Regions from separate parts of the Duganella sp. S19_KUP01_CR8 genome, predicted to be linked through region 1. Evidence: predicted binding sites of a transcription regulator. Region 1 holds the regulator's gene; each other region holds the start of a gene.
What was found. Region 1 encodes sigma-54, which starts transcription at its own class of promoters, with help from an activator protein. Its sites were predicted from a motif close to TGGCANGNAANCTGCTTT; they were not measured.
Positions count from the first base shown of each region.

Region 2: V6M89_RS17730 (TorF family putative porin) is a predicted target of sigma-54. The motif match lies at 6,362-6,379, and genes of this name have one in related genera.
Region 3: V6M89_RS12785 (ammonium transporter) is a predicted target of sigma-54. The motif match lies at 3,267-3,284, and genes of this name have one in related genera.

Region 1 covers NZ_JAQQPR010000009.1:157,312-166,920, reverse strand. Annotated here, with positions in the region: gene V6M89_RS11675 (PTS sugar transporter subunit IIA) at 1-365, shown strand, start outside; gene hprK (HPr(Ser) kinase/phosphatase) at 432-1,367, shown strand; gene rapZ (RNase adapter RapZ) at 1,451-2,314, shown strand; gene V6M89_RS11660 (VOC family protein) at 2,315-2,689, opposite strand; gene V6M89_RS11655 (Lrp/AsnC family transcriptional regulator) at 2,786-3,244, opposite strand; gene V6M89_RS11650 (enoyl-CoA hydratase/isomerase family protein) at 3,257-4,342, opposite strand; gene V6M89_RS11645 (alginate lyase family protein) at 4,375-5,310, opposite strand; gene hpf (ribosome hibernation-promoting factor, HPF/YfiA family) at 5,409-5,768, opposite strand; gene V6M89_RS11635 (RNA polymerase factor sigma-54) at 5,846-7,324, opposite strand; gene lptB (LPS export ABC transporter ATP-binding protein) at 7,330-8,082, opposite strand; gene lptA (lipopolysaccharide transport periplasmic protein LptA) at 8,085-8,684, opposite strand; gene lptC (LPS export ABC transporter periplasmic protein LptC) at 8,692-9,285, opposite strand; gene V6M89_RS11615 (KdsC family phosphatase) at 9,298-9,609, opposite strand, start outside.
Region 2 covers NZ_JAQQPR010000017.1:3,496-13,104, forward strand. Annotated here, with positions in the region: gene V6M89_RS17695 (sensor histidine kinase) at 1-892, shown strand, start outside; gene V6M89_RS17700 (DUF1840 domain-containing protein) at 903-1,244, opposite strand; gene V6M89_RS17705 (hypothetical protein) at 1,418-1,924, opposite strand; gene V6M89_RS17710 (M1 family metallopeptidase) at 1,924-3,630, opposite strand; gene V6M89_RS17715 (Ohr family peroxiredoxin) at 3,724-4,179, opposite strand; gene V6M89_RS17720 (YifB family Mg chelatase-like AAA ATPase) at 4,342-5,853, opposite strand; gene V6M89_RS17725 (accessory factor UbiK family protein) at 5,951-6,190, opposite strand; gene V6M89_RS17730 (TorF family putative porin) at 6,469-7,233, shown strand; gene V6M89_RS17735 (P-II family nitrogen regulator) at 7,245-7,583, shown strand; gene V6M89_RS17740 (ammonium transporter) at 7,595-9,151, shown strand; gene gshA (glutamate--cysteine ligase) at 9,334-9,609, shown strand, end outside.
Region 3 covers NZ_JAQQPR010000011.1:2,549-12,157, forward strand. Annotated here, with positions in the region: gene kbl (glycine C-acetyltransferase) at 1-1,176, opposite strand, end outside; gene V6M89_RS12780 (helix-turn-helix domain-containing protein) at 1,348-1,923, shown strand; gene V6M89_RS12785 (ammonium transporter) at 2,016-3,218, opposite strand; gene V6M89_RS12790 (zinc-dependent metalloprotease) at 3,401-5,914, opposite strand; gene V6M89_RS12795 (prolyl oligopeptidase family serine peptidase) at 5,980-8,151, opposite strand; gene V6M89_RS12800 (putative bifunctional diguanylate cyclase/phosphodiesterase) at 8,370-9,609, opposite strand, start outside.

The DNA.
Region 1 (9,609 bases):
CCCGCTCCACCGTGTCGGACAACCTGTTCGCGCGCGAGCGCCTGGGCTCGACCGGACTGGGTCATGGCGTCGCCGTCCCGCATGGCCGCATCAAGGGGATGAAAAGCCTGAAATCGCCGCTGGCGGCCTTCGTGCGCCTGGCCGAACCGATACCGTTCGAGTCGCCCGACGGCAAGCCGGTCAACCTGCTGTTCTTCCTGCTGATTCCGGACCACGTCACCCAGCAGCACCTCGAGATCCTGTCCGAGATCGCCGAGATGTTCTCCGACGACGCCTTCCGCACCGCGCTGAGCACGGATGCGGATCCGAAATCGGTGCATTCGCGCATCATCAACTGGATGCCTAGCTTGCAAGCTGCGGGTTGAGATTTTCTTGGTCGTCAGACAATAGGTTAAACTAGGCTCCAGTTCATCCTCATGTAAAGACGACCCATGCTGCAAACTCCGCTGACGATACAACGCCTCTACGACGACAATCGCGAAAGTTTGCAGCTAGGCTGGTTCGCCGGCTTCCCCGGCGGCGAGCGCCTGATCTCCGGCGACGTCGCCTCGGCCGCCGACCAGGTCGGCCACTTGAACACCATCCACCCGGGCCGCATCCAGGTCTTCGGGCACCAGGAAATCAACTACTACCAGCGCCTGAAGTCGCTGACGCGCGCCCACGTCATCGGCGAGCTGATCGCCGGCGGCCCGCCGGCGCTGATCATCGCGCAGGGGCTGGAAACGCCGCCCGACATCCTCGCCATCTGCGACGAGAAAAACATCCCGCTGTTCTCCACGCCGCTGCCGGCCGCGCAGGTGATCGACTTCCTGCGCGTCTACCTGTCGAAGAAGCTGGCGCAGCGCATCATCATGCACGGCGTGTTCATGGACGTGCTGGGCGTAGGCGTGCTGATCACCGGCGATTCCGGCCTGGGCAAGAGCGAGCTGGGCCTGGAACTGATTTCGCGTTCGCACGGCCTGGTGGCCGATGACGCGGTGGAGTTCTCGCGCATCGCGCCGAACATGATCGAAGGCCGCTGCCCGGCTCTGCTGCAGAATCTGCTGGAAGTGCGCGGGCTGGGGCTGCTGGACATCAAGGCCATCTTCGGCGAGACCGCCGTGCGCCGCAAGATGCGTTTGAAGCTGATCGTGCACCTGGTGCGGCGCGGCGCGGCCGACGAGGAAGTCGAGCGCCTGCCGTTCCAGTTCCCGACCGAGGATGTGCTGGGCCTGCCGATCCGCAAGGTGGTGATCCCGGTGGCGGCCGGCCGCAACATCGCGGTGCTGCTGGAAGCCGCCGTGCGCAACACCATCCTGCAACTGCGCGGCATCGATACGCTCCAGGAATTCATGGAGCGTCAACGTCAAGCCATGAGCGGCGACTAAGCGTGTATTTTTCCGCATCATTGCGAAAACTAAACATGGTCATTATGGGCAAGTAAGCCCGGCCTGCGGTATCATCGGGGCCTATGCGCATCGTACTCATTACTGGTATTTCCGGCTCCGGCAAGTCCGTGGCCCTGAACGTCCTGGAGGACACGGGACACTATTGCGTCGACAATCTGCCGCCGGCCCTGCTCTCCAGCCTGGTGGACACGCTGGTCGCCGAAGGTCTGCAATCGCTTGCGGTGGCGGTCGACGCGCGCAGCGCCGAATCGCTGGCCACGCTGCCGGCCGCCGTCGAACGCCTGCGCGAGCTGGGGCACGACGTCAAGGTCATGTTCCTGACCGCGAACACGCACTCGCTGGTGGCGCGCTTCTCGGAAACGCGGCGCAGCCATCCGCTGTCGCACGAATTGCGCCCAGGCCAGAACCCGGCGGCGCGCCGCACGCTGATCGAATGCATTTCGGAAGAGCGCGAGCGGCTGTCGGCGATCGAGCAGTTGGGCCATGTGATCGATACCTCGGAGCTGAGCGCCAACAAGCTGCGCGCCTGGGTCAAGGACCTGGTGGCAATCGAGCGGGCGCCGCTGATCCTGTTCTTCGAATCGTTCGCCTTCAAGCTGGGCGTGCCGCTGGACGCCGACTTCGTGTTCGACGTGCGGGCGCTGCCGAATCCCTACTACGACCTGACTTTGCGCCCGCTGACCGGCCGCGATGCGCCGGTGATCGATTTCCTCAACGCCCAGCCGAGCGCGCTGGATCTGATGAACGACATCCGCGTCTTCATCGAGAAATGGCTGCCGTCCTTCAAGACCGACAACCGCAGCTACCTGACGGTGGCGGTGGGCTGCACCGGCGGCCAGCACCGCTCGGTCTACATGGCCGAGCAGCTGGCGGCCTACTTCCAGAAAACCGAACGCGTCATCCTGCGCCACCGCGAGCAGGCCTGATCACCGGCCCCAGTGCACCACTTCGATGGTGTGGCCGTCCGGGTCCTTGATCATGGTGCCGAAGTAGCGCTCGTTGATGTCCGGCCGTAAACCGGGCTCACGCAGGGGCGTCGCGCCCTTGCTCATCGCTGCGTCAAAGAACTCCCTGGCCGCCTGTTGGCTGGGCGCGGAGACCGCCACATGGGTGCGATCGCCGGCCAGCACGCCCTCGGCTGCCGAGGGATAGAGGCAAAAACTCCAGACGCCGTCGGCGCCGTAAATCACTTGGGTGGCGTCGCTGTGCTGCAAGGTGTAGCCCAGCGGCGCGAAGCAGGCGGTGTAGAAATCCGTGGCGCGCGGCAGGGCGCGGGTGCCGATGGAAACGTGGTCGATCATGATGCTGTCCTCCTGAAGTTGGAAGGCCCATCATACTGAGCGGCCGTGAGGCAAAATTGCAGACTCGCCCGTCCCGATGCAAGAATTACTCGATCTTCACAACGGCACTTTGGTTTCGAACTTGGCGCAGTTCATGGCCAGCAAGCTCTTGTAGTTGCTGACGTTGTTATTCGACGTGAACACGCGCCGCGTGAAAGCCTGGAACGCTTCCATCGATACCGCCGTCACCACCAGCATGAAGTCGAATTCGCCCGCCACTTCGTAGCAAGCCATGACGTCGGACTCTTCGCGCATCAGCGATTCGAACATTTTCAGCAGCGAGGTATTCTGCTGCTCCAGCTGCACCGTGACGAACGCCGTCAGCGGACGGCCGACGCGCACGCGGTCCACCAGCGCCACCTCCTTGACCAGCACGCCGCTGGCGCGCAACTGCGCGATGCGGCGCTGGCAGGTGGCGGCGGACGCGTGCACCTGCTCGGCGATGCGCCGCAGCGGGATGGTGGCGTCCTCCTGCAGCAGATTCAGTATCTGGATGTCGAGTCGGTCCAGTTCCACGGCCATCGGCGTTTAGTCCAGGTGGCGCAGCGGGTGGGCGTAGTCCGGCCACACCGGCTGGAAGAAACGCTGCACCATGGCCTCGCCGACTTCTTCCAGCGACGCCGGCTTCCATTGCGGCGCGTTGTCCTTGTCGATGACCAGCGCGCGCACGCCTTCGATCACTTCGCCGTCTTCGAAGTTGTGGCGCACCAGCGTGCGTTCCATGCGCAGGCAATCGGCCACGTCCAATGCGGCGCCGCGCTGGACCAGCTCATGCGTCACGCACATCATCAGCGGCGAGCGGGTGGCCATCACTTGCAACGTCTTTTGCGCGAAGGCGCCGTCGTCCGTTTTCAGCGAGGCGGTGATCGCGGCCACCGAACCGGCGCCGAAGTGACGGTCGATAGCGGCGCGCTCGGACTCCAGCTTGCTGTCGCCCGCCGCGGCCTTGAACGGCGCCGCGAAGGCAGCAATGGCCTCGGCCAATCCCGCGCCCGGCGTCGACTCCAGCAGCACCGACAAGGCCGCCATTTCGCTGCCAGGCACAAAGTGATCGGCCAGGCCCGCATGCAGCGCATCTGCCGCTCCGATGGTGACGCCGGTGACGCCAAGATAGCAGCCCAGCTTGCCCGGCGCGCGCGCCAGGAAATAGCTGCCGCCCACGTCCGGAAACAGGCCGATGTTCACTTCCGGCATGGCCATCCTGGTCCGCTCGGTGACGATGCGCACGCGGCAGTCTGGACCGCCCTGCGCCACGCCCATGCCGCCGCCCATGACCACGCCGTCCATCAACGCGATGTACGGCTTGGGATAAAAATGGATCAGGTGATTGAGCGCGTATTCCTCGGTGAAGAAATCCTCCACCAGCGCGCTGCCGCCCTGCGGCGTGGCGCGGCCGGCGTCGTAGAAGAAGCGGATGTCGCCGCCGGCGCAGAAGGCCTTTTCGCTGCTGCTGCGAATGACGACGGCGGCCACGCCGCTATCGTCGCGCCACGCCATCAGCGCCTGCGTGATATCGCGCACCATCGCCAGCGATAAAGAGTTCAAGGCCTTGGGCCGGTCCAGCGTGATGAAGCCGGTTCCGTTGCTGACGCTGGTGTGGACGTATTCGCTCATGAGGTGCTTGGTGTGGTGGAAAAAACCCTATTCTACTGCGACTTGCCGGGCGCCAGATGCTCCAGCGGATTGGCCAGGTTGAGGTCGCCGCCCAGGCGCGGCTGGAAGTTGGCTTTGAGCGGCATCAGCTCCGCCCTGCCCTGGTGCCGGGCGTAGACGATGGCGAACGACATCTCGCTGACATTGGCCCGCTCCTGCGTGAAACCGGTGGCCTTTTCCATCGCCGACGGGTCTTGCGCGGCGGCCAGCGTGAAGCGCATCAGCTGGTCCAGTTTGGCGGAATGCAGGTCCAGGATGGACGCGCTCATCACCAGCGGCACGGCCGCGAACACGTGGTAGTGCAAGGCCTTGGCCGCGCGCTCCATTTCCGCCGGCAGCGAACCGTCCGCCGCCACCTGCGCCATCGCGTGCTCGAACACCTTGCGGCCCCAGGCCAGGTAGCGCTCGTCATGCGTGACGCCGCCCACCGCCGTCACCGCCAGGCCTTCCCAGTAGTAGTGGTTATTGCGCGTGCCCTTGTGGGCATCGGAGTGCGCCATGGTGGCGTCGGCCAGCGTCTTGAACCAGGCTTCGATGGTTTGCTGCTGGACGGGGGTGGCGGCCGGCTTGACGCGGGCGTAGCTCAGCGCCATGCCGCCCAAAGTCCACTTGCGCACGTACCAGGCCTGCTCGCTGGACAGCTTGCCCAGCAAGGCCCGCTGCCCGGCCCAGCTCTCCAGCCAGCCCAGCGCGCAGGCGGCGTTGCCCTGGCTGGCGTTCTGCGCCACCTCGGCCAGGAAGTCGTCGATCGGCTTGGTGTTGGCGATATTGCGCGCCCGCAGTACCGGATCGATGACGGAGTGGTGCGCATCCGAGTAGTAGCTGTTGGCGTCGATGTCGATCACGGCCGGCGGCGGCGCGGTGCAGGCCAGCACGGTGGGGGCGGCCAGCGCCAGCAGCCATGCCGTAAATAGTTTAGCTCGTTTCATGCCACTCCCGTCCAAGTTTGGAAAACGTTTACTCTAAACCATTTGGACGCAAAAAAGGGCGCCTCTGCACCCTTAGTTTGATGGTGCCGGGGCCGTTGTTATAGGGCGGCGGCAGCGGGTTCGTAGCTATCCGGGAGATGCTTGATCGCATCGTGGCCGTGCTCTTGGACCTTGGCTTTGTATTTCATGACCTGCCGATCCAGCTTGTCGATCAAGGTATCGATGGCGGCGTACAAGTCTTGGGACAGGCTTTCCACGTAGACGGTCTTGCCCGACATACGCAGGTTGATTTCAGCCTTCTGGCGTTTCTCTTTCTCTTTGAGGTTATCTACAGTCAGGATGACAGCAATATCAATCACTTGATCAAAGTGGCGGGTGACGCGTTCCAGCTTGTTCTGCACGTATTCACGGATGGCCGAGGTCACTTCGAGATGATGTCCACTGATGGTGAGATTCATACACACTCCTAAAGATAATGTCGCTTCTTACGGTTAGTGCGGAGCCCATTACTGCCGGGCGCGCAGGAACCAAGTAACTACAAAGATTTACGGAGACTGACTGGCGGGATCTTCAACGCTTCGCGATATTTGGCAACAGTGCGTCGCGCAATCACCATGCCTTGTTCTCCCAGCATGTCCGCAATCTTACTGTCGGATAAAGGATTTTTCGGGTCTTCTGCTCCTGTCAATTGCACGATGAGTGCACGTATCGCCGTCGAACTTGCTTCCCCCCCCGCTTCGGTGGCGACATGGCTACCAAAGAAATATTTCAACTCAAACATGCCATGCGGGGTCAGCATATATTTTTGAGTTGTTACACGAGAAATAGTGCTCTCGTGTAGTCCCAGTGTATCAGCAATTTCGCGAAGCACAAGGGGGCGCATGGCAACCGCACCATGGGAGAAAAAGTTCTTTTGTCGTTCTACTATCGCTTGTGCAACGCGCAAAATCGTGTCGAAACGCTGGCGCATATTTTTGATCAGCCACTTCGCTTCCTGCAGCTGCGCGCCCATCGCGCCCTCGCCTTTTCCCTGCTTGAGCAGGTTGGCGTACATGGCGTTCACGCGCAGGCGTGGCATGACGTCGTTGTTCAGGCTCACTTGCCAGCCGTTGCGCGCTTTTTTGACGATCACGTCCGGCACCACGTAGTCCGACACGTCCGACGCGAACGCCGAACCCGGATGCGGATTGCACTGGCGGATGACGGTTTGTGCTTCGCGCAAATCTTCGTCGTCGCACAGCAGCGCCTTCTTCAGTTTGTTGAAATCGCGCTGGGCAAACCAGGTCAAATGATTTTCAACAATCGCCAGCGCCATGCGCCGCGTCACCATCGGGATGGCCGGCAAACGCTTGATCTGCAGCGCCAGGCATTCGGACGCGTTGCGCGCGCCCACGCCCATCGGGTCGAAGCTTTGCAGCATCGACAAGGCGGTCTGCAACTCGTCGATCTCCAGCTCCAGCTCTTCCGGCAGGCGGGCCAGGATTTCTTCCAGCGATTCTTCGAGGTAGCCGTTCTCGTCCAGCGCGTCGATGATCAGCTCGACCAGCGCGCGGTCACGCATCTCCAGCACCGTCACCCGCATCTGCTCCATCAGGTGCTCGCGCAGCGTGCAGTGGCTGGCCTCCAGCTGCGGACGCGAGTCCTCGTCGTCGGGCGCCTTGCTGCGGCCGGCGTCGCTCCAGTCGACGTCGGCGTCGCTGCTGGTGCTTTCGGTGTCGGCGGCCGGGCCGTCGTAGTTGTCGGCGTCGGCGGCCGGCGCCTCTTGCGCGTTGGGCGGGCCTTCCGGCGGCGCGTCGCCGACCGGGGCTTGCTGGCTGATGGCGCCGTCCGACAGCAGCCGCAGCGAGCGGTCCAGCGGGTCGTCGAGGCGCTCCAGCAGCGGATTATCGGTCAGCAGCTGTTCCAGTTCCTGGTGCAGCTCCAGCGTCGACAGTTGCAGCAGCCGGATCGACTGCTGCAATTGCGGTGTCAGCGCGAGGTGCTGCGACGTGCGCAGTTGCAAAGACTGTTTCATGGGTTTTACATACGGAAGTGTTCACCCAGATACACGCGACGCACCGATTCGTTGGCGATGATGTCGTCTGGCCGGCCTGAAGCCAATACCGTGCCCTGGTTGATGATATATGCGCGGTCGCAGATGCCCAGCGTCTCGCGCACATTGTGATCGGTAATGAGGACGCCGATGCCGCGTTCCTTGAGGAAGCGCACGATGCGCTGGATCTCAATCACGGCGATCGGGTCGACCCCGGCGAATGGTTCGTCGAGCAGCACGAAGCGCGGATTGGTCGCCAGTGCGCGCGCGATCTCCACGCGGCGGCGCTCGCCGCCTGACAGCGACAGCGCCTGGTTCTCGCGCAGCTTTTCGATTTGCAAATCGGCCAGCAGGGTATTGAGCCGTTCATCAATGGCAGCCTTGGATAAAGGCTTGCCGTCCACTTTCTGAATTTCGAGGACGGCGCGGATATTTTCTTCCACCGTCAGCTTGCGGAACACCGACGCTTCCTGCGGCAGGTAGGACAAGCCGAGCGAGGCGCGGCGGTGGATCGGCAGCGAGGAGATATCGGTGCCGCTGATATCGATGCTGCCGGCGTCCGACGGCACCAGGCCGACGATCATGTAGAACGAGGTGGTCTTGCCGGCGCCGTTGGGGCCGAGCAGGCCCACCACTTCGCCGCACTCGACTTGCAGGGACACGTCGTGCACGACCTGGCGCTTGCCGTAGGTCTTTTGCAGGCCGCGTACGATCAGGGTGCTACCGCAGGATGATTCCATGCTTACTTCTCCGTGGCCGGCGGCGTCGATGCGGCGGCCGGCGCGGCCGGACGGATGGTCGGCTGGATCACCATGGTGCCGCGGCCGGCGCCCGGCTTGCTCACGCCCGAGACGTTGTTCTTGACATCGAAATGCTCGGTGCGGCTGTCGTAGGAAATGAACTCGCTGTTGACTTCGCTGGTCATCCGCGGGCCTTCCAGCTGGCGCACCTTGGCTTTCGAGAACAGCTTGACCAGGTCGGTCTTGTCGCTGTATTCGATGCGCTCGGCTTCGCCCTCGATCCACTGGTCGCCGGCGCCGTCGCGCTTCTGGCGGAAGGTCGACAGCGTACCTGGCGTGCTGGTCAGCACGACGAAGTTATAGCCTTCGGGATCGGTGGTCACCACCGCCTTCGGCGACTTCATCAGCAGGGTGCCGCGCGTCAGCACGACATTGCCGATCAGCGTCTTGATCTGCTTGACGTCGTCGATTTGCAAATCGTCGTAATCGATCTTGGTCGGCTTGTTCGCATCCGCTTTTTCCGCGTGGACCACACCGGCCGCCATCAACAGCATCGCCGCCGAGAGTATCAGTTTCTTCATCATCATTCCATTCATCATCATTGTTTCCTCAGTGGCCGGCGCGCGGCGGCATCACCAGCTGTCCGCGTCCGCCCAGCTGCACTTCGCGGGTGGCGTTATTGGCCTTCATGCCGATGCCGTTGGCGGTGGCGTTGCCCATTTCCAGCGCCACCGGGCTGGCGGTTTCCATCCGTTCTTCGTCCGGGTACACGGTCAGCGCCGGCGTGGTCATGCGCATCGCCTGCGTCTGCGGCCCGGCCGGGCGCACCACGTCCACATTACCACTGAGCTTGACGCGCGTATTGCCCTGATCGACATGGGCGGTGTCGGCATTGATATTCATCGGCGGCTGGTCGCCGGACAGGCTGTGCACAATCGGCTTGTCGATATCGGAGGCATCGTCGACCGGCCGGTGGGTCAGCTTTTCGCCGGAGATAATGTAGGCCGGCTGGCCGGTCTTGTTCATGCGCACCATGCTGAAGCGGTCGATGATGTAGTCCGGCTCGTTGCGATGCTGGTCCACCTGCGCATCCTGGCCGGCCTGGTTGACCACCTGCACCAGCCAGAAGCTGCCGACGGCGACAAACACGCCGACCACCATGATGACGGTCAGCTGCCAGCGATGGGCTGTTTTTTTACGCATGCTCGATCCTCGTCAAACCAGGAATTGCGCCATCACGCGCTCGTACGTGCCCTGCGCGTGCAACAGCAGCTCGCATACTTCGCGCACCGCGCCGCGGCCGCCGGCGGCCACCGTGGTGTGGTGGGCGCGCTCCAGCACTTCGGCGCGGCCGTTCGGCACGGCGACGGCGAAACCGACGCGCGTCAAGATCGGCAGGTCGACCACGTCGTCGCCGATGAAGCCGACCTGGTCGGCGGTGAGACCGGTCTTTTCCAGCAGCGCCTTGAACGGCGTCAGCTTGTCGTGGCCGCCCTGGTGCAGATGGACGATGCCGAGGTCGGCAGC
Region 2 (9,609 bases), on a different contig from region 1:
GGTGCACAGCTACCACGCCGACGCCTACCAGCGCATCGATCTCGACATGCTGACCACGCTGGCCTCCTACGTGGCGGTGGCGTTCGCCAACGCCGATTCCTACCGCAAGCTGCAGGACACGCAGCAGCAATTGGTGGAGCGCGAGAAATTGGCGGCACTGGGGGCGCTGGTGGCGGGTGTCGCGCACGAGCTGAACACGCCGATCGGCAACAGCCTGGTGATCGCCAGCACGCTGGAGGACAAGACGGCGGAGATCGACCTGCGCCAGACCCAGAACATCTTGCGCCGTTCGGACCTGAGCAGCTTCATCGAGTCAGCGCGCGAAGCGTCGCTGCTGCTGATGCGCAGCCTGCGCAACGCGGCGGAATTGGTGAACAGTTTCAAGCAGGTGGCGGTGGACCAGGCCAGCGCCAAGCGGCGCCACTTCAATCTGCACCAGGCCAGCCAGGAAATCGTGACGACGATGAAGAACCAGATCCGCAAGGCCGGCCATCAGGTGGAGTTGGAAATGCCGGACGATATACAGATGGACAGCTTCCCCGGCCCTTACGGCCAGGTCATCATCAACCTGATCAACAACGCGCTGCTGCATGCGTTTGAGGGACGCAGCGGTGGCGTCATCAAGCTGTGGGCGGTGCGGCTGGGGCCGGACCAGGTGCGCATCGTGTTCCAGGATGACGGCAAGGGCATCCAGCTGGAACACCAGGCGCGCATCTTCGATCCCTTCTTCACCACCAAGCTGGGACAGGGCGGCAACGGCCTGGGGCTGAGCATCACCTACAACATCGTCACCTCGCTGCTTGACGGCACCATCCGGGTCGACAGCGCGCTCGATGTGGGCACGCGTTTTACGCTGGATCTGCCGCTCAAGGCGACGCTGTTGGGCGACTAGCCGGCGGGGCTCAGATGCCCCAGATGATGCTCTCGTTTTCCTGCTTGGCCGAGCGCAGCATTTCCAGCAGCGGGAAGGCGCGGGCGGCAAAACCGACCCGTTGCATCACCGCGTGTTCCGTCGATTCGCCGTCTTCCTGCTCATGGGTGTGGATGTCGTGTTCGACGTCCGTTTCCGGATGCAATTTGCTCGCAGCAACTTCACCTTCGAGCAGGGACAGGGCGTGGGCCGCTTCCTCCGCCGTGATCACGCCGCGCGTAGGATTCTTGTGCAGCAAGTCCAAGATGCGCTGGGCATGTTCCTGGTACATCAGAACTTCTGGACTGGACTTCGATTTGAAGGAAATTAACATAGCGTGCTTTCTTAATCTTGTAGTTGGAACGATAGCACGGTGCACCGTTTCTTGCTGTAGCAGTCACCGTATTCCAGACATCAGGCCTGACGGTCACTATACAAGAGGCAAGCCCATCTGTATGAGCGCTAGCGCACATCAGATTAAGCATTTCCTAAGCCAGCGCCTATGTTTCAGTTCAGTTTGAAGGAGCTGAGGTAGGTTTCGACCTGGTCCTGCACGATATGCTTGTCGCGGCCCATGACGATGACCTGGTAGATCCGCTTGTCCCTGGCGATGAAGTGGCCGATCAGGCGCATCGTTTCGCCATTCCGGCTGCCCTTGGCCTCGACATCGAGCGTGGCCTGTTTGCCGTCGCCCGATGATTTGGCGCTGGTGACGGTGGCGCCGATATTGTTGACCAGCGCGGTCTTCATGGCCTCGATCGCGGCCGGGCCCTGGGCCGCATCCGGCAGCTGGGCGCTGCCGACGGCGAAGATGACGCCGTCCACTTCGGCCGCCGTCATGGTCATGTTCACCGACAGGGTATCGAGCTGGATGCTGCGGGTCTGGCTGGCAGGCTTGCCGGGGAAGAGCACGGCGTAGGGCGCGTCATTGCTGCGGTAGTCGCGCCAATCGTATTGCGGGCTGCAGGCCGACAGGGCGGCCGCCAGCAGCAGCGCCAGGGAGATTTTTTTCATCAGGATTTGGCTTTCTTTTTACGTTGCTCTTCCTGCTGCTTCCAGTCGTCGATATGGACTTGCTGGCGTAGCACGCGGGAGTTCGGATCGATGGTGTACAGCGCTTGCGGCGGCAGCGTCAGCTCGCCTTTGCCGTCGGTCATGACCAGTGTTTCGATGCGGCCGTTGACGCGCACTTCGAGCGGCATCGGGAAGGCGCCGCCATCCTTCAGCTTCCAGCTCAGCTTGAGCTGATTGCCGCTGCGCTCCTCGACCAGCTCCGGCAGCGCCGCGTGGTACAGGTAGGCGTCGAAGAACCAGCCCAGGTCGCGGCCGCTGGCCTCGTTGGCGATGGCGATGAATTCCCTGGTGCTGCTGTAGCGCGGCGTGAAGTTGCCCGGCTTGGGCGTCTCGGTGCCGTAGACCATGCGGCGCGTGGCGCGGAAGAAGGCGTCGTCGCCGATCAGGTTGCGCAGCGTGTGCAGGATCAGCGAACCCTTGGTGTAGATATCGTTGCCGGGGCCGCCTCGCTTGTCTTCGTAGACATCTTCGATGCGCTTCGATTTTCCGCTGACCACGGGCACCTTGTTGAGCAGCGACTTGCGCTGGGTGAACAGCTCGGCCTGAAATTCCCTTTCGCCGCGCAGGTGCTCCAGGTACAGCGGTTGCATATAGCTGCCGAAGCCTTCGTGCAGCCACATATCGTCCCAGTCGGCGTTGGTCATCTGGTTGCCGAACCATTCGTGCGACAGCTCGTGGTGCAGCAGCCAGTCGTAGCCCAGCGGCGACTTGGTGTAGCCGTTGCCGTAGGCGTTGATGGTCTGGTGCTCCATGCCCAGGTGCGGGGTTTCAACCACGCCCATCTTCTCGTCGCCAAACGGATAGGGGCCGATGCGGGCCTCGAAGAAATCCAGCATCGGTCCGAATTCGGCGAACAGGCCCTGGGCCTGCTTGTCGTGGCCCTTCAGGTACCACATGCGCAGCGGGATCTTGTTGCCGTAGCGGCTGTCGTATTCGCCGGACAGCACCTCGTAGGGGCCGATGTTGAGGGCGACGCCGTAGGTGCTGGGATTCTTGGCGCGCCAGTGGTAGGTGCGCCAGCCATCCTTCTCGTCCATGCCGAGCGCGACGCCGTTGCCGGCCACCACCAGCGGCGACGGCACGCTGATATGCAGCTCGATCAATTTCGGCTTGCCTTGCGGATGGTCGATGCAGGGCCAGAACAGGTCGCAGCCTTCGCCTTCGACCGTTGTGGTAATCCACGGCTGGCCGTCTTCGGTCTTGCTCCACATGAAGGCGCCGTCCCACGGCGCGTGCGAGGCCACGTGCGGCACGCCGTGGTAGCGGATGCGCACGGTCGTGCGGGCGCCGGCCGCCAGCGGCGTCGGCAGGGTCAGGTAGAGGCGGCCGTCCGGATTGCTGATCGCCGACGGCGCCAGTTGCACGCCGTCCACGCTGGCGAAATCGATGGGCAGGTTGCGGTCCAGTTCGACCGCGATGCGGGTCAGTGGCGCGCTGGCCAGGAAGGTCAGCGCGGCGTCGCCGTTGATGCTGCGGGTGGCGGGATCGACGCGCAGCGCCAGGTCGGCCTGTTCGAACGTGACGGCCAGTTGCTCCGGCGCGCGCGGGCTGCCGGAGTTGGCGGTGAAGTCGGTCAGCGGCAGCTGGGTGGTGGCGCAACCGGCCAGCAGCGCGCTGGCGGCGAGGTAGAGGGGCAGGCGTGTCATCGAATTCCCGTTGAATATTCGTTGTGCAACATAGTAGCAAGAATAACGACGGTAAATGTAACGCATCCTGGGTATCCCCCTGCAATCACAGCATCAGGCGGTGACGATATTCAGCGTCACGTCGATGTTGCCTTTGGTGGCCTTGGAGTAGGGGCACATGGCATCGGCGCCGTGGGCGATTTTGATGGCCAGCTCGCGGTCGACGCCGGGCACGATCAAGGTCAGACGCGCCTGCAGGAAGTACTCGTTGCCGCCCATGCCCAGGTCGACTTCGATTTCCACCGCGGTATCCGCCGGCAGCACCACATTCAATTGTTTGGCGACGATGCCGACGGCGCCGCTATAGCAAGCCGACCAGGCGCCGGCGAACAGTTGTTCGGCGGTGGGGTGGGCTACGACGGCGTCGAACTGGTAGGTGCGAGCGGCGGGATTGCCTGGTGAAGTCAGGTGGAGGTTCAGTTTGCCTTCGTGATTGCCGGAAAAGATGGCGGAGTCGGCGCCGGTGGTGTGGGTCTTGCCGGTGACGAGAACTTGGGTGATTTTGCTCATGATTAGATCCTGGTGATTGTGTGGGTAAAGTGTAATCGCATCCGTTTAAATCGCATCCGATGTATCTAGTATAGGCGTATCTGTGGCAATGTAAAGCGCATGCGATTGAATAGTGCGATATTTCATCGATAGTGCTGCGGCGATAGATAAAAACAAATGCATTTAGCGGTCGCGCAGCGCCCGCCGGTACTGGACCGCTTCCTGGACGTGCCGTTCGAGGATGCGCTCGCTGCCGTCCAGGTCGGCGATGGTGCGGGCCACGCGCAGGATGCGGTGGTAGGCCCGGCCGGACCAGTGGAAGCATTCCATGCTCTGTTTCAGGCTTGCCTTGCCGGGGCGGTCGAGTTTGCAGTGTTGGTCGATCTCGCGCGTGCTCAGGTACTGGTTGCGCTTGCCCTGGCGCTGCAGCTGGCGATTGGTGGCCGCCTGCACGCGGGCGGCGATCACGCGCGACGGTTCGCCGTTGGCGTCCGTCGCCAGAATGTCGGGATGGACCGCCCCCACTTCCATCTGGATGTCGATGCGGTCCAGCAGCGGCCCGGAGACGCGGCCCTGGTAGCGCTGGATAAGGTCCGGCGTACAGCGGCAGATGCCGCTGATGTGGCCGTCGTAGCCGCAAGGGCAGGGGTTCATCGCGGCGATCAGCTGGAAGTGGGCGGGGAAGTCGGCCTGCCGGGCGGCGCGCGAAATGGTGATGCGGCCCGACTCCAGCGGCTCGCGCAAGACATCCAGTACGCTGCGCGCGAACTCGGGTAATTCATCAAGAAACAGCACGCCCCGGTGCGCCAGCGAAATCTCGCCCGGCCTCGGCACGCTGCCGCCGCCGACCAGCGCCACGCCGGATGAGGTGTGGTGCGGCGAGCGGAATGGACGGCGCTTCCATTGCTCGATGTGGAAGGCGCCCGTCAGCGATTGCACGGCGGCCGCTTCCAATGCTTCCTCGTCCGTCATCTCCGGCAGCAGGCCGGGGAAGCGCACCGCCAGCATGGTCTTGCCGGCGCCTGGCGGACCGACCAGCAAAACCGAGTGATTGCCTGCGGCCGCCACCTCCAGCGCCCGCTTGGCGAACACCTGTCCTTTGACGTCGGCAAAGTCGGGATACTCCAGCGGCGCCACCAGCGGCGCCGAGTCATGGCGCGACAGCATGGCCTCGACCGACTTGGCCGCGAAATGGCTGCACACCTGCAGCAGCGATTGCGCCGGGTAGATGGCGGCGTTGCCGACCAGTGCGGCCTCGTCGGCATTGGCCAGCGGCAGGATGAAGGCCAGCGTGCCGCCGTCGCGGCGCGTCGCCAGCGACATTGCCAGCGCGCCGCGTATCGGCCGCAACTCGCCGGACAGCGACAGCTCGCCGGCGAACTCGTATTGATGCAGGCGGGAGGCGGGGATCTGTTTGGACGCCGCCAGGATGCCCAGCGCGATCGGCAAATCGAATCTGCCGGACTCTTTTGGTAAATCAGCGGGCGCCAGGTTGACGGTGATGCGTTGTGCGGGAAATTCAAAGCCGCCGTTCTGGATGGCGGCGCGGACGCGGTCCTTGGCTTCCTTGACCTCGGTGTCGGCCAGGCCGACGATGGTGAAGGCCGGCAAGCCGTTGGCCAGATGCACTTCGACGCTGACCTCCTGCGCCTCCATGCCCGCCAGGGCGCGGCTTTTGAGTACGGCTAGGCTCATGGATACACGGACGACCAGTGGGATACCAGCCGCCAGCGTAGCCCAGGCCCGCTGTGGTGCTTTGCGCTAGCCCAAACGGGCGCGGCGCGGACCTGCTTTATTGGCCGGCTTTGGTTTCCAGTTCCGCCAGGCGCGCTTCCAGCGCTTCCAGCTTGGCGCGGGTCTTGGCCAGGACTTGAGCCTGGACATCAAATTCCTCGCGCGTCACCAGGTCCAGCTTGGCAAAACCCTGGGTCATCATCGACTTCACATTCTTCTCGATGTCCTTTGCTGGTGAGTTTTCGATGGCCTGATTGATCTTGCTTTGCAAGTCGTTGAAAAAAGTGTTCATATCCATAATATTCCTTGATCTCGCCAGCAATGCACTGCACCATTGCAGTGCACTCCAGCCTTAATGTGGTGCGAAAATCGGCAAAATCACCGCCGCACCCATCCCATTCTCACATTCTTTCAAATGCGGTCCCGTTGCCCTAGTTGATACGGCAGCTATCACCTCGGCAACATTAGCTGGCACGCATTCTGCTACAGAAGCTATGAACGCATACACCGCTTCGTCATAAACAGGATTTTAAACCGCAACTGCTAAATAAGTTCAACTACACAAGGAAAACAACTATGAAAAGCTTGAGCAAGAACTTCACCCTGATCGCAGCGTTGACTTTAGCATTCGCCTCCATGAGCGCCGGTATGGCGCGCGCCGAAGACGCGGCACCCGCGGCGGAAGCGAAACCGGACAATGAAGTCAGCTTCAATGCGGCCATTGTCAGCGACTACCGTTACCGCGGTGTATCGCAAACCCGTCTGAAACCTGCATTGCAGGGCGGCGCGGACTACACCAACAACCCAACCGGCTTTTATGCCGGTACCTGGCTGTCCACCATCAAGTGGACCAAGGACGCCGGCGGCGACGGCGATGTCGAATGGGATCTGTACGCAGGCAAACGCGGCGAGATCGTCAAGGATGTGACCTATGACGTCGGCGGCCTGTACTACTTCTACCCATCGAATGGCCTGCACCCTAGCGCCAACACCTTCGAATTGTACGGCCAGATCGGCTACGGCCCGGTCACGCTGAAATACTCGCAATCGACGACCAACCTGTTCGGCTTCGCAGACAGCAAGAACAGCGGCTACCTCGACGCATCCGGCAACTTCGAACTGACCGACGGCTATGTGCTGAACGTGCACGCCGGCCACCAGAACGTCAAGCACAACGGCGCCTCCAGCTACACCGACTACAAGCTGGGCGTGACCAAAGATTTCGGCGTAGTGACGGTGGCATTGGCGGCGGTCTATGCCGACACGAAAGCCTACGTCGGACCGGATGGGAAGAACCTGGCTAAAACCGGGGCTGTCCTGACCATTTCCAAAACCTTCTAAGCGAGGCCAGCATGAAAATGATTACCGCCATTATCAAGCCGTTCAAGCTCGACGAGGTCCGCGAGGCCCTGTCGGCGATCAACGTGCAAGGCATCACCGTGACCGAGGTCAAAGGCTTCGGTCGCCAGAAAGGCCACACCGAGCTGTACCGCGGTGCGGAATACGTGGTGGACTTCCTGCCCAAGACCAAGATCGAAGCGGCGGTGGACGATTCCATCGTCGAGCAAGCGATAGAAGCGATCGAAGGCGCTGCCCGCACCGGCAAAATCGGCGACGGCAAAATCTTCGTGTACAACCTGGAACAAGTCATACGCATTCGTACCGGCGAAACCGGCAACGAAGCTCTTTAAGGGGAAGCTTGATGAAGAAAACTATAACAACATTGCTGGCTGGGGTATCCATCCTGTTCGCGCTGTCCGCGCCGGTGCACGCCGAGGATGCCAAACCGGCTGCTTCGGCCCCGGTCGCCTCCGCTGTAGCACCTGCCGCGTCGGCGCCTGAAGCGGCACCTGTTGCCGCCGCGCCAGCCGCTGCCCCGGCCGCCGCCGCGCCGGCGGAAGCCGCTCCGGCCGCCCCGGCCGCCGCCCCTGTACCGAATAAAGGCGATACCGCCTGGATGATGGTCTCGACCATCCTGGTCATCATGATGTCGATTCCCGGCCTGGCGCTGTTCTACGGCGGCCTGGTCCGTTCCAAGAACATGCTGTCCATCCTGCTGCAGGTGTTCACCATCTTCGCGCTGATCATCGTGCTGTGGTGCGTGTACGGCTACTCGCTGGCCTTCACCGAAGGCAACGCCTTCGTCGGCAAATTCGACCGCCTGTTCCTGAACGGTATCTGGGATCCGGCCAAGGCCACTTTCTCCACCGCCGCCACCTTCAGCAAAGGCGTGGTCATTCCGGAGTTCGTGTACGTGGTGTTCCAGGCGACCTTCGCCGCCATCACCTGCGGCCTGATCGTCGGTTCCTTCGCCGAACGCGCCAAGTTCACCGCCGTACTGGCCTTCATCGTGCTGTGGTTCACCTTCGCTTACCTGCCGATCGCCCACATGGTCTGGTTCTGGACCGGCCCTGACGCGATCAAGGATGCCGCAACGCTGGCGACCGAAACCGCCAAGGCCGGCTTCCTGTGGCAAAAAGGCGCACTGGACTTCGCCGGCGGCACCGTGGTGCACATCAACGCCGCTGTTGCCGGCCTGGTGGGCGCTTACATGATGGGCAAACGCGTCGGCTACGGCCGCGAATCCATGGCGCCGCACTCGCTGACCATGACCATGATCGGCGCTTCGCTGCTGTGGGTCGGCTGGTTCGGTTTCAATGCCGGTTCGGCACTGGAAGCGGGCGACGTCGCCGCACTGGCCTTCGTCAACACGCTGCTGGCTACCGCCGCCGCCACCATGTCCTGGCTGCTGGGCGAGTGGATCGTCAAAGGCAAGCCTTCGATGCTGGGTGCCGCTTCGGGCGCCGTTGCCGGCCTGGTGGCCATCACCCCGGCGTGCGGCTACGTCGGTCCGATGGGCGCGCTGATCATGGGCCTGCTGGCCGGTGTCATCTGCCTGTGGGGCGTGAACGGCCTGAAACGCCTGCTGGGCGCCGACGACTCGCTGGACGTGTTCGGCGTGCACGGCGTCGGCGGTATCCTGGGCGCGCTGCTGACCGGCGTGTTCGCTTCGCCATCGCTGGGCGGCCAGGGCATCTTCGACTACGTCACCAACAAGATGTCGGCTGATCCATACTCGATCGTCAGCCAAGTGACGATTCAGGGCACCGCCATCGGCACCACCGTCCTGTGGTCGGCCGTGGTTTCGCTGATCGCTTACAAACTGGTCGACGTGGTCATCGGTCTGCGCGTGCCGGAAGAAGAAGAGCGCGAAGGCCTGGACATCACCAGCCATGGCGAGTCGGCCTACCATGCATAATCGATAATGTTGTATGGACCCGCCACGGCGGGCTCATCGAAAAGCGCCTCCAAAAGAGGCGCTTTTTTTATTTCCCGCCTTTAAAATAGGGTTTTCGCCCCGATTTGGGGTATCTGCACGGTAATATCTGATGTTCTGCGTGCCTGGAGGGTCGTCCTCCCGCATCATTTAAGGAAGTAATCATGGTTCCCCATCTTGTCACGGCCCTGACCGGACCGCTGCTCGACCTCGAAGAAAAGATCCTGGCGGCAACGCCGGCCATTGAGCGCTGGTTCCGCCTGGAGTGGCAGGAGCACACGCCGCCGTTCTATTGCTCGGTCGATATGCGCAATGCCGGCTACAAGCTGGCGCCGGTCGACACCAATCTGTTCCCCGGCGGCTTCAACCATCTGGCGACGGAAATGCTGCCGCTGTCGGTGCAGGCCGCCATGGCCGCCATCGACAAATACTGCCCGGAC
Region 3 (9,609 bases), on a different contig from region 1:
TGCCTGTTCGAATGCTTTGAGCACGGTCTCCAGCTGCTCGCGGGTGTGGGCCGCGGACAGTTGGACACGCACGCGGGCCTGGCCCATCGGGACCACGGGGTAGAAGAAGCCGCTGAGCAGAACGCCCAGCTCATACATTCGTGCCGCGAATTTCTGCGCGACGGGCGCGTCGAACAACATGACAGGAACTACAGGGTGCGTACCAGGCTTGATGGTGAAGCCGATACGCTCTATCTCCTTGCGGAAGAAGGCGGTGTTTTCGTGCAGGCGGTCGCGCAGCTCGGTCGATTCCGACAGCTTTTGCAACACGGCCAGCGAGGCGCCGGCGATCGATGGCGCCAGCGTGTTCGAGAACAGGTAGGGACGCGATTTCTGGCGCAGCATGTCGATCACTTCCTTGCGCGCCGAGGTGAAGCCGCCCATCGCGCCACCCAGGGCCTTGCCCAGGGTGCCGGTGATGATGTCGATGCGGCCCATGACGTTGTGGTGCTCGTGGGTGCCGCGGCCGGTCGCGCCCATGAAGCCGGAGGCATGGCATTCGTCGATCATCACCAGCGCGCCGTACTTGTCGGCCAGGTCGCAGATCTTGTCCAGCTGGGCGATGGTGCCGTCCATCGAGAACACGCCGTCGGTGACGATGACTTTATGGCGCTTGCCGGCGGCCGCTTGCAACTGCACTTCCAGGTCGGCCATGTCGTTGTGGGCGTAGCGGAAGCGCGCAGCCTTGCACAGGCGGATGCCGTCGATGATGGAGGCGTGGTTCAGCGCGTCCGAGATGATGGCGTCGTTCTCGTCGAACAACGGCTCGAACACGCCGCCGTTGGCGTCGAAAGCCGCCGCGTACAGGATCGTGTCTTCGGTGCCGAGGAACTTGGAGATCGCCTGCTCCAGCTGCTTGTGCACGGTCTGGGTGCCGCAGATGAAACGTACCGACGACAGGCCATAACCATACTTCTCAGTCGCCTCGATGGAGGCCTGCGCCACCCACTCCTGGCCGGACAGGCCCAGGTAGTTGTTGGCGCACATATTGATCAGCATTCGACCATCTTCGCTCGTCACTTCCGCGCCCTGGCGCGAAGCCAGAACGCGCTCTGGCTTGTAGAGGCCCTGCTCGCGCAATTGGTCGAGGTTTTGTTGCAGGCCGCTGAAGAAGGTGGTTTTAGCTGGAATGGTCATGATGGGTCCCTGTGTGTGGTACGATTTCACCGCAATTACACTGCCTTATGCGAAATCCGTTATGTCGAACTCAAATTCAATATATCGAATTTTACAGAACGGCAGTGCACTGCGCAAGCCATGCACGCGCAGTGATTCACTTGAAATTTAGCCCATCTGCCGAATAAAACAATGAAAACACCCGTTTCGACGAATGCACCTCCAGAAGTCGGCGCCGCGCTACAGCGCTTGCGCCTGGCCCGTGGCCTGACACTGGAAGATCTGTCCCGCATCGCCGGTGTCTCCAAATCGATGCTGTCGCAGATCGAGCGTGAAAAGGCGAATCCGACCATCGCCATCACCTGGCGGCTGGCCAATGCGCTGGGGGTGCAGATCGGCGAGTTGCTGGCGACGGCCGAACGGCAAACGGAGACCGTACGCGTGATCGAGGCGCACGAAATCCCCACCCTGCCCGGCCATCACGCCGGGTATGTGCTGCGCATCCTGGGGCCGCTGGAACTGGCGAGTAAATATGAGTGGTATGAACTGACGCTGGTGCCGGGTGGCGAACTGGCCTCGCAAGGCCATGATCCCGGCGCGCAGGAGCACCTGACGCTGCTGCACGGTTCGGTGGAGGTGGAGGTGGGGCCGGACAAGAAGAAGATGAAGCTGGGCAGCACGGCGCGCTACCCGGGGGACCAGCAGCACATCATTCGCAACGTCGGCAAGACCGAGGCGAAGGCGCTGCTGGTGGTGATACACCGCTGATTTCTTACCCCGCACCGCCAGGCGGGGTCTGACCCCATGCGGGGTCAGACCCCTAAGCGGAACGGCATGCGTATCGCGAAGGCATACGGGTTCTACCAGTTCGATTCACGCTCCGGCGTGGAGCTGATGCGGTGGATCGACAGGTCGGCGCCCTGGAATTCCTCTTCCGGGTCCAGGCGAAGGCCCAGCGTGGCCTTCAGCACGCCGTAGATGGCGAAGCCGCCCGCCAGCGCGATCGCCACGCCCAGTGCGGTGCCGCCCAGCTGCGCGGCGAACGATACGCCGCCGATGCCGCCGAGCGCCTTCTGGCCGAAGATCCCCGCCGCGATGCCGCCCCAGGCGCCGCACAGGCCGTGCAGCGGCCACACGCCCAGCACGTCGTCGATTTTCCATTTGTTTTGCGCCAGCGTGAACATCCAGACAAACACCGCTCCCGCGATGCAGCCGGTGGCCAGTGCGCCCAGCGGGTGCATCAGGTCGGAGCCGGCGCAGACGGCCACCAGGCCGGCCAGTGGGCCGTTGTAGGCGAAGCCGGGGTCGTTCTTCCCCATCAGCAGCGCGACCAGCGTGCCGCCGACCATCGCCATCAGCGAGTTGACGGCGACCAGGCCGTTCATCTTGTCCAATGCCTGCGCGCTCATCACGTTGAAGCCGAACCAGCCCACCGTCAGGATCCACGCGCCCAGCGCCAGGAAAGGAATCGACGACGGCGGATGGGCGGCGATGGCGCCGTTCTTCATATAGCGTCCACGGCGCGCGCCCAGCAGCAGCACCGCCGGCAGCGCGATCCAGCCGCCCACCGCGTGCACCACCACCGAACCGGCGAAGTCGTGGAACTCGGCGCCAAACGCGGACGCCAGCCATTCCTGCACGCCGAAGCGGTGGTTCCAGACGATGCCCTCAAAGAACGGGTAGACCAGGCCGACCAGCAGCGCGGTGGCGATCAGCTGCGGATGGAAGCGCGCCCGTTCGGCTATGCCGCCCGAGATGATCGCCGGGATGGCGGCGGCAAATGTCAGCAGGAAGAAGAATTTGACCAGCTCATAGCCGTTCTTGGCGGCCAGCACCTCGGCCGAGGAGAAGAAATTGACGCCATACGCGATGCTGTAGCCGACGAAAAAGTAAGCGATCGTCGATACCGCGAAATCCACCAGGATCTTGACCAGCGCATTGACCTGGTTCTTCTTGCGCACCGTGCCCAGCTCCAGGAACGCGAAGCCGGCATGCATGGCCAAAATCATGATGGCGCCAAGCAATATGAACAATGCATCGGCGCCGTCTTTATATCCACCCATCAAAATCTCTCCCCAAAATAATGCAAAAATTAGTTACGAGTATCGATAAAAGCAATAATCGTTCCAATTTGGTGCAAATTTTAAGTGCTTGATTTCAATGTGTTTTTATTTTGTGCATGAACATGCACCAAGGCCGTGCGCACCGAAATAAGGCGTCATTTTGGTGCGCACGGTTGTTGAGGTCAAATCGGGGCGCCCGGCGGGATAACTGGCATGGCGCGCAGTTTGACGCTGTGCGGATCGGCCAGGTAGGCGGAAATCAAGCCGGCCGCCTGCTTGCGGCTGTCGGCGGTCACGCCTTTGCCGGGGTTCTTTTGCAGCCATTGCGCCAGCTCGCGCGCGGACTGGCGCACTTCCGCGTCGACCTGCGGATGCAGCTTGCCGCCGTCGAGCAGATTCAAGGCCGCATCGATCAGCACCCAGTTGGCCGCCAATTGCACCGCCTCGCCGCCGGCCACGGAGGCTGGCACCGGCTCGCGCTTCCACGTCTTTTGCAGCAGCAGCGACAGCACTTCCTGCACGCCCGGCTGCTGCGCGTCGCGCGCGTGCTGCCAGGCGACGCGGTTGATGCGGGCCGGGTCCAGCAGGAAGCCGGCCGTCTGCGCGGCGCCCGCTTCGGCGATCGAGAAGGCGTCGAACGCGGTATCCATGCGGGTGGCGAAGTATTCGCGGCTGCGTTCATGGCCCATCGCCGGCGGCGTCAGGATATCGAGCACGCCGGCCGGCAGCGCCAGGTACTCGGCGCGCAGGCTATCAGCAAGACGGTTCAGGGCCTGGCGCTGCACCGCCGCCGGAGTGGCCTTGATGCCTGCCTTGGCCAGGCCGGCCTTGACGTCGCCGCTGCTGGTGTAATCGAAGTCGCCGCCGCCGATCAGGCGCGCCAGTGCTTCGCCCTGATAGCGTTGCAGCAGGTAGACCGGCACCAGCCGCGCTTCCAGCTCGCCGATCTGGCGGGCGTCAGGCAGTACGTCCAGCGAGAAGGTTTGCAGCGCGCGCTGGCGCACGGCGCCCAACTGATCCCAGGTCTTGATCGAGTCCGGGCCGAAGTCCCACAGCAGGCCATCGGGATGGCTGGAGCCGGGCGAGCGGTCGTCCTGGTCGCTGGAGTACAGCATGCCGGCCGCGCGCGCGTCGGCGCGCAGCTTGGCCAGCGCGGCCTGTTCCTGCGCACCGCTACCGAAATCGCCGTAGATGTATTTGACGATGTAGTCGTCCCATGGACCGACACCAACGCCGTACGCATCGGCGATATCGACGTTGCCCTTGGCGTCCAGCTTGAGGATGGGATGCGGATAGTCCATCACCGAGCCATTGCCCATGCGGCTGGCCGCAAAGTTGTGGGCGAAGCCCAGCGTGTGGCCAACTTCATGCGCGGCCAACTGGCGCAAGCGCGCCAATGCCATCGCTTCGGCCAGTTTCTGCCTGTCGGCCGGAGCGTTTTTGCCATAAGGCGCGAGCAGGCTTTCGGCGATCAGGATGTCCTGGCGCACGCGCTGCGAGCCTAGCGTGACGGCGCCCCGGATGATCTGGCCGGTGCGCGGATCGGCCAGCGCGTTCCCGTAGGACCAGCCGCGCGTGGCGCGGTGCACCCAGTGGATCACGTTGTAGCGGATGTCCATCGCATCGACGCCTTCCGGCAGCAGCTCGACGCGGTAGGCATCCTTGAAGCCGGCCTTCTCGAAGGCGCTGGCCCACCACGAAGCGCCAGCGATCAAGGCCGAGCGCACCGGCTCCGGCGCGCCACGGTCGACGTAATAGACGATGGGTTTCTTGACGGTGCCGACCGCCGCCGACGGATCGGTTTTCTCAAGGCGGTGCCGCACCTGCCAGTGCACGTCGATGCTGCTGGCGAGCGGCGTGGCGAAGTCGTAGTAGTTGACGTCGAAGCCGCCGGAATATGGATGGTAGCTGCGCGGTTGCCAGCCCATCGCGGTCGTGGGCAGGCGCACCATGCTGATGCGCTGGCGCAGCGACAGGCTGCTGGCGTCGGCCGCGACCTGGCGCACGTACTCCGCTTGTCCGGGGCCGGCAAATGTCAGCAGCGCCTCCAGTTCGACGTTGTCGGGGAAGGCCTTGGCCTGCTGCGCCAACACCGCGCTGCGAGCCGCATCGATCTGATACGCGCCCTGCTTGGTGGCATTCAGCCGAGCACCGACGCCGTGCCGATCCGCCAGCAGGAAGCTGGAGAAGTCGATCAGATGGCGCCCGTCTTCACTGGCAAGGATATCGCCGGACCACAGCACGCCGCTGGCGAACGATTCAGTGACGGCGGCGCGTTCGTCCTTGTCCGCAGAGGCGGCGATGAAGTTGGTATTTTCCTGCACGAAGAACAGGCGCGCACCATGCTTCTCAAAATGCACCATGCGCATCTCGCCCGGCTGGCCGCGATCCAGGCCAACATCGTTCGAGCCCAGCGCATAAGGCAAGGAACTCAATAGCAGAAACGGTTGATCCAGCGCCGATACGGACAGCAGCACCCTGCCCTTGTCCGTATCGCGCCACAGATCGATAAACCCCGGCTGCGATTGCAGGCCGCGCGTGACATCGGCGATCTTCTTTGCCGAAGGCGCGGGCGCACCTTCGGCAGCTGCCGCCAGCACCGGCGCCGCTGGCGCCACGCCCAGCATCAGGATGGCGCACAGCAGGCCACCTCGAATAACCGCGAATGCGTCATTCCCGCGTAGGCGGGAATCCATACGTCGCATGGTCAGTGCCGCAGCATGGATTCCCGCCTGCGCGGGAATGACGATGCGCGCGGCACTCACTGCTGGCCTGCCGCTTTGACGGCCTCCGTAGCGCCATCCATCTTCAGCGCGCGGCTCAGGAAGCCCCAGCGGTCCGCCACTTCCTCGATCTGCTTGGTGGTCGGCTTACCTGCGCCGTGGCCCGCCTTGCTGTCGATGCGGATCAGGATGGGCGCGGCGCCTCCCTGGTCGGCCTGCGCAGTCGCGGCGAACTTGAAGCTATGCGCAGGCACCACGCGGTCGTCGTGGTCGGCGGTGGTGATCATGGTCGCCGGGTAGCAGGTGCCCTTCTTCAGGTTGTGCAGCGGCGAGTACTTGACCAGCGCTTTGAACTCGTCGGCGTTGTCGGAAGAGCCGTAGTCCGAAGTCCACGCCCAGCCGATGGTGAATTTATGGAAGCGCAGCATATCCAGCACGCCCACCTGCGGAATCGCCGCCGCGAACAAATCGGGACGCTGCGTCATCGCCGCGCCGACCAGCAGGCCGCCGTTGCTGCCGCCACCGATGGACAGCTTGGCAGGCGACGTCACCTTGTGTGCGACCAGCCATTCGGCCGCGCCGATGAAGTCGTCGAACACGTTCTGTTTTTGCAGCTTGGTGCCGGCCGCATGCCAGGATTCGCCGTATTCGCCGCCGCCGCGCAGATTGGCCATCACGTAGACGCCGCCCATTTCCAGCCACGCCAGGTTGGCGACCGAGAACGACGGCGTCAGCGAAATATTGAAACCGCCGTAGCCGTACAGATAGGTCGGATTGCTGCCATCGAGCTTCAGGCCTTTTTTGGAGACGATGAACATCGGCACCTTGGTGCCATCGCGGCTGGTGAAGAATTCCTGGCGGGTTTCAAACGCGGCCGGGTCGAAGTCCACTTTCGCCTGGCGATACACGCTGCTCTTGTTTGCCTTCAGGTCGTAGCGGTAGATGGTGGTCGGCGTGGTGAAGCTGGTGTACGAATAGAAGGTCTCCGCATCGCCGCGCTTGCCGCCGAAGCCGCCCGCCGAACCCAGGCCTGGCAGTTCGAGATCGTGCAGCGGTTTGCCTTTCAGGTCGAATACCTTGACCAGGCTGTGGGCGTCGCTCAGGTAGTCCACCAGCAGCTGGTTGTTGACGATCGACGCCGACACCATGGTGTTGGCGGTTTCCGGCACGATCTGCTTCCAGTTCAGCACACCCGGCTTGCGGGTGTCGATGGCGACGATGCGGCCGCGCGGCGCATTGCGCTCGGTGCGGAACCAGAACACCATGCCGTCGTTGCCGATGAAGTTATACGACGCGTCGAAGTCCTCCAGCAGCGGCACCACCTTGGCGTCCTTGCGCGACAGGTCCTTGTAGTAGACGCGGTTCTTGTTCTCCGTGCCTTGCGAAGCGGTGATGATCAGGAAGCGGCCATCTTCGGTGACTTCGCCGCCGAAGCCCCAGTCCTTGTGGTCGGGACGGTCGTAGACCAGCGTGTCCGCGCTTTGCGGCGTGCCGATCTTGTGGAAGTACAGCTTCTGGAAGTAGTTGACGTCGGCCAGTTTGGTCGCTTCCTTCGGCTCGTCGTAGCGGCTGTAGAAGAAGCCGGAACCGTCGTGCAGCCATGCGGTGCTGGAGAACTTGACCCACTTGATGTGGTCATCGATGTCCTTGCCGCTGTCGATGTCGCGCACCTTGATCTCGTTCCAGTCGGAGCCGGAAGCGGCGGTGCTGTAGGCGAGGTATTTGCCGTTCGGGCTCACCGCCAGGCCGGCCAGTGCGACGGTGCCGTCGGCGGCCAGCGTGTTCGGATCGAGCAGCATGCGCGGCACGTCGGCCAGCGTCTTCATCGTGTACAGCACCGACTGATTTTGCAGGCCGTCGTTGCGGCTGTAGAAGTAACGGCCGCCTTCCTTGAACGGCACGCTGAAACGCTCGAAGTTCCACAGCTTGGTCAGGCGGGCTTTGATGGCGTCGCGGCCGGGGATCTGCGACAGGTAGTCCTGCGTCAGCTTGTTCTGCGCAACGACCCAGGCGTGGGTCTCGTCGCTGTTGGCGTCTTCCAGCCAGCGGTATGGGTCCGCCACTTTGACGCCATGATAGTCGTCGGTCTGGTCGACGGTGCGGGTGACGGGATAGTTCACGCCAGGGCCGGAAGCGGCGCAGGTTTGGGCGGAGGCGCTGTGCGCCATCAGGACGGCGGCGGCCAGTGCCGCGCATTTCAAATGCTTCATGCGAAAGTCCATAAAGTCGAAGAATATTCGGAAGCGGCGGGCCGGGCTACGGCGCCGCCGGGGCTCAATGACACCATGTAACCACCACGCGCCACGCGACCGATCATAGCTTGATTTGTGACAAATAAGCAATGATAGGAAAGCGTTATTGGCGTGGATTATTCGGCGCGCAAAATGCTGTCCGTGCCGACGACGGCCGGGATGGGCCGCGCTGAAATTCAGCTGTTCATATCGACGGCGCTGTAGACCGGCGCCGCGTTGGCGGCCGGCGCCTGCCACTTTTCCAGCCACGCGATCAACTGGTCGCCGGGGATGGGACGGCTCATGAAGTAGCCCTGCCCCTGGTCGCAACCCAGGTCGGCCAGCAGGCGCCATACCGCCTCGCTCTCGATGCCCTCGGCCACCACGCGCAGGCCCATGTTGTGGCCAAGGTCGATGGTGGAGCGGACGATCTTGGTGTCGCCGACGTCGTTCTCCATGTTCAGCACGAAGGATTTGTCGATCTTCAGCTCATTCACCGGCAAGCGCTTGAGGTAGGCCAGCGACGAATAGCCGGTGCCGAAATCGTCGATCGACAAATCGACCCCCATGGCGCTGAGGCGCTCCAGCGTGTGCTGGGCGCGCACCGGATCGTCCATGATGGCGCTCTCGGTGATCTCCAGGCAGAACGAACCGGGAGCCAGCTTGTAGCGCGCCAGCGTTTCGGCAAACTTGGCCGGCAGGTCCTGGTCCAGCAGGTCGCGCGTGGACAAGTTGACCGACACCTTGAGCGGATAGCCTTTGGCCGCAAGCGCCTGGCACAGCTCCGCCGACTTCTCCATCACCCAGCGCGTCAGCACGCGGATAAAGCCGGTTTGCTCGGCGAAGGGAATGAACTCGTCGGGGAACACGTTGCCGCGTTCCGGATGCGCCCAGCGCACCAGCGATTCCATGCCCACCACCTCGCCGGTATCGAGCTTGATCTTCGGCTGCACGTGCAGGCGGAACTCGTTGCGTTCGATGGCGTTGCGCAGCTCCGTCAACAGCGACAGGCTCTTCTCGCTGGACTTGTCCATCGCCGCGTCGTACACCACGGCGCCGTCGTTGCGCTGCTTGGCCGCGTACATCGCCACCTCGGCCATGCTCAGTAGCGCCTCGCCGTCGTTGCCGTGCTCCGGATAGCCGGCGATGCCCAGGCCCGCGCCGATGTCCACCGTCTGGTCTTCCAGCGACAGCGGCGTCTCCAGCGCCTGCAGGATCTCGGCCGCCACGCGCTGCGCGGAATCGAGGTCGGCATCGGGCAGCAGCACCGCGAATTCGTCGCCGCCCAGGCGCGCCACCTGCGCCGACGACTGCCGGCGATTGGCCAGCAGCAGCTGCAAGCGGCCGGCCACCTGGCGCAGCAAGGCGTCGCCGAAGCTGTGGCCCATCACGTCGTTGACGTGCTTGAAGCGGTCCAGGTCCATCATCAGCACGAAC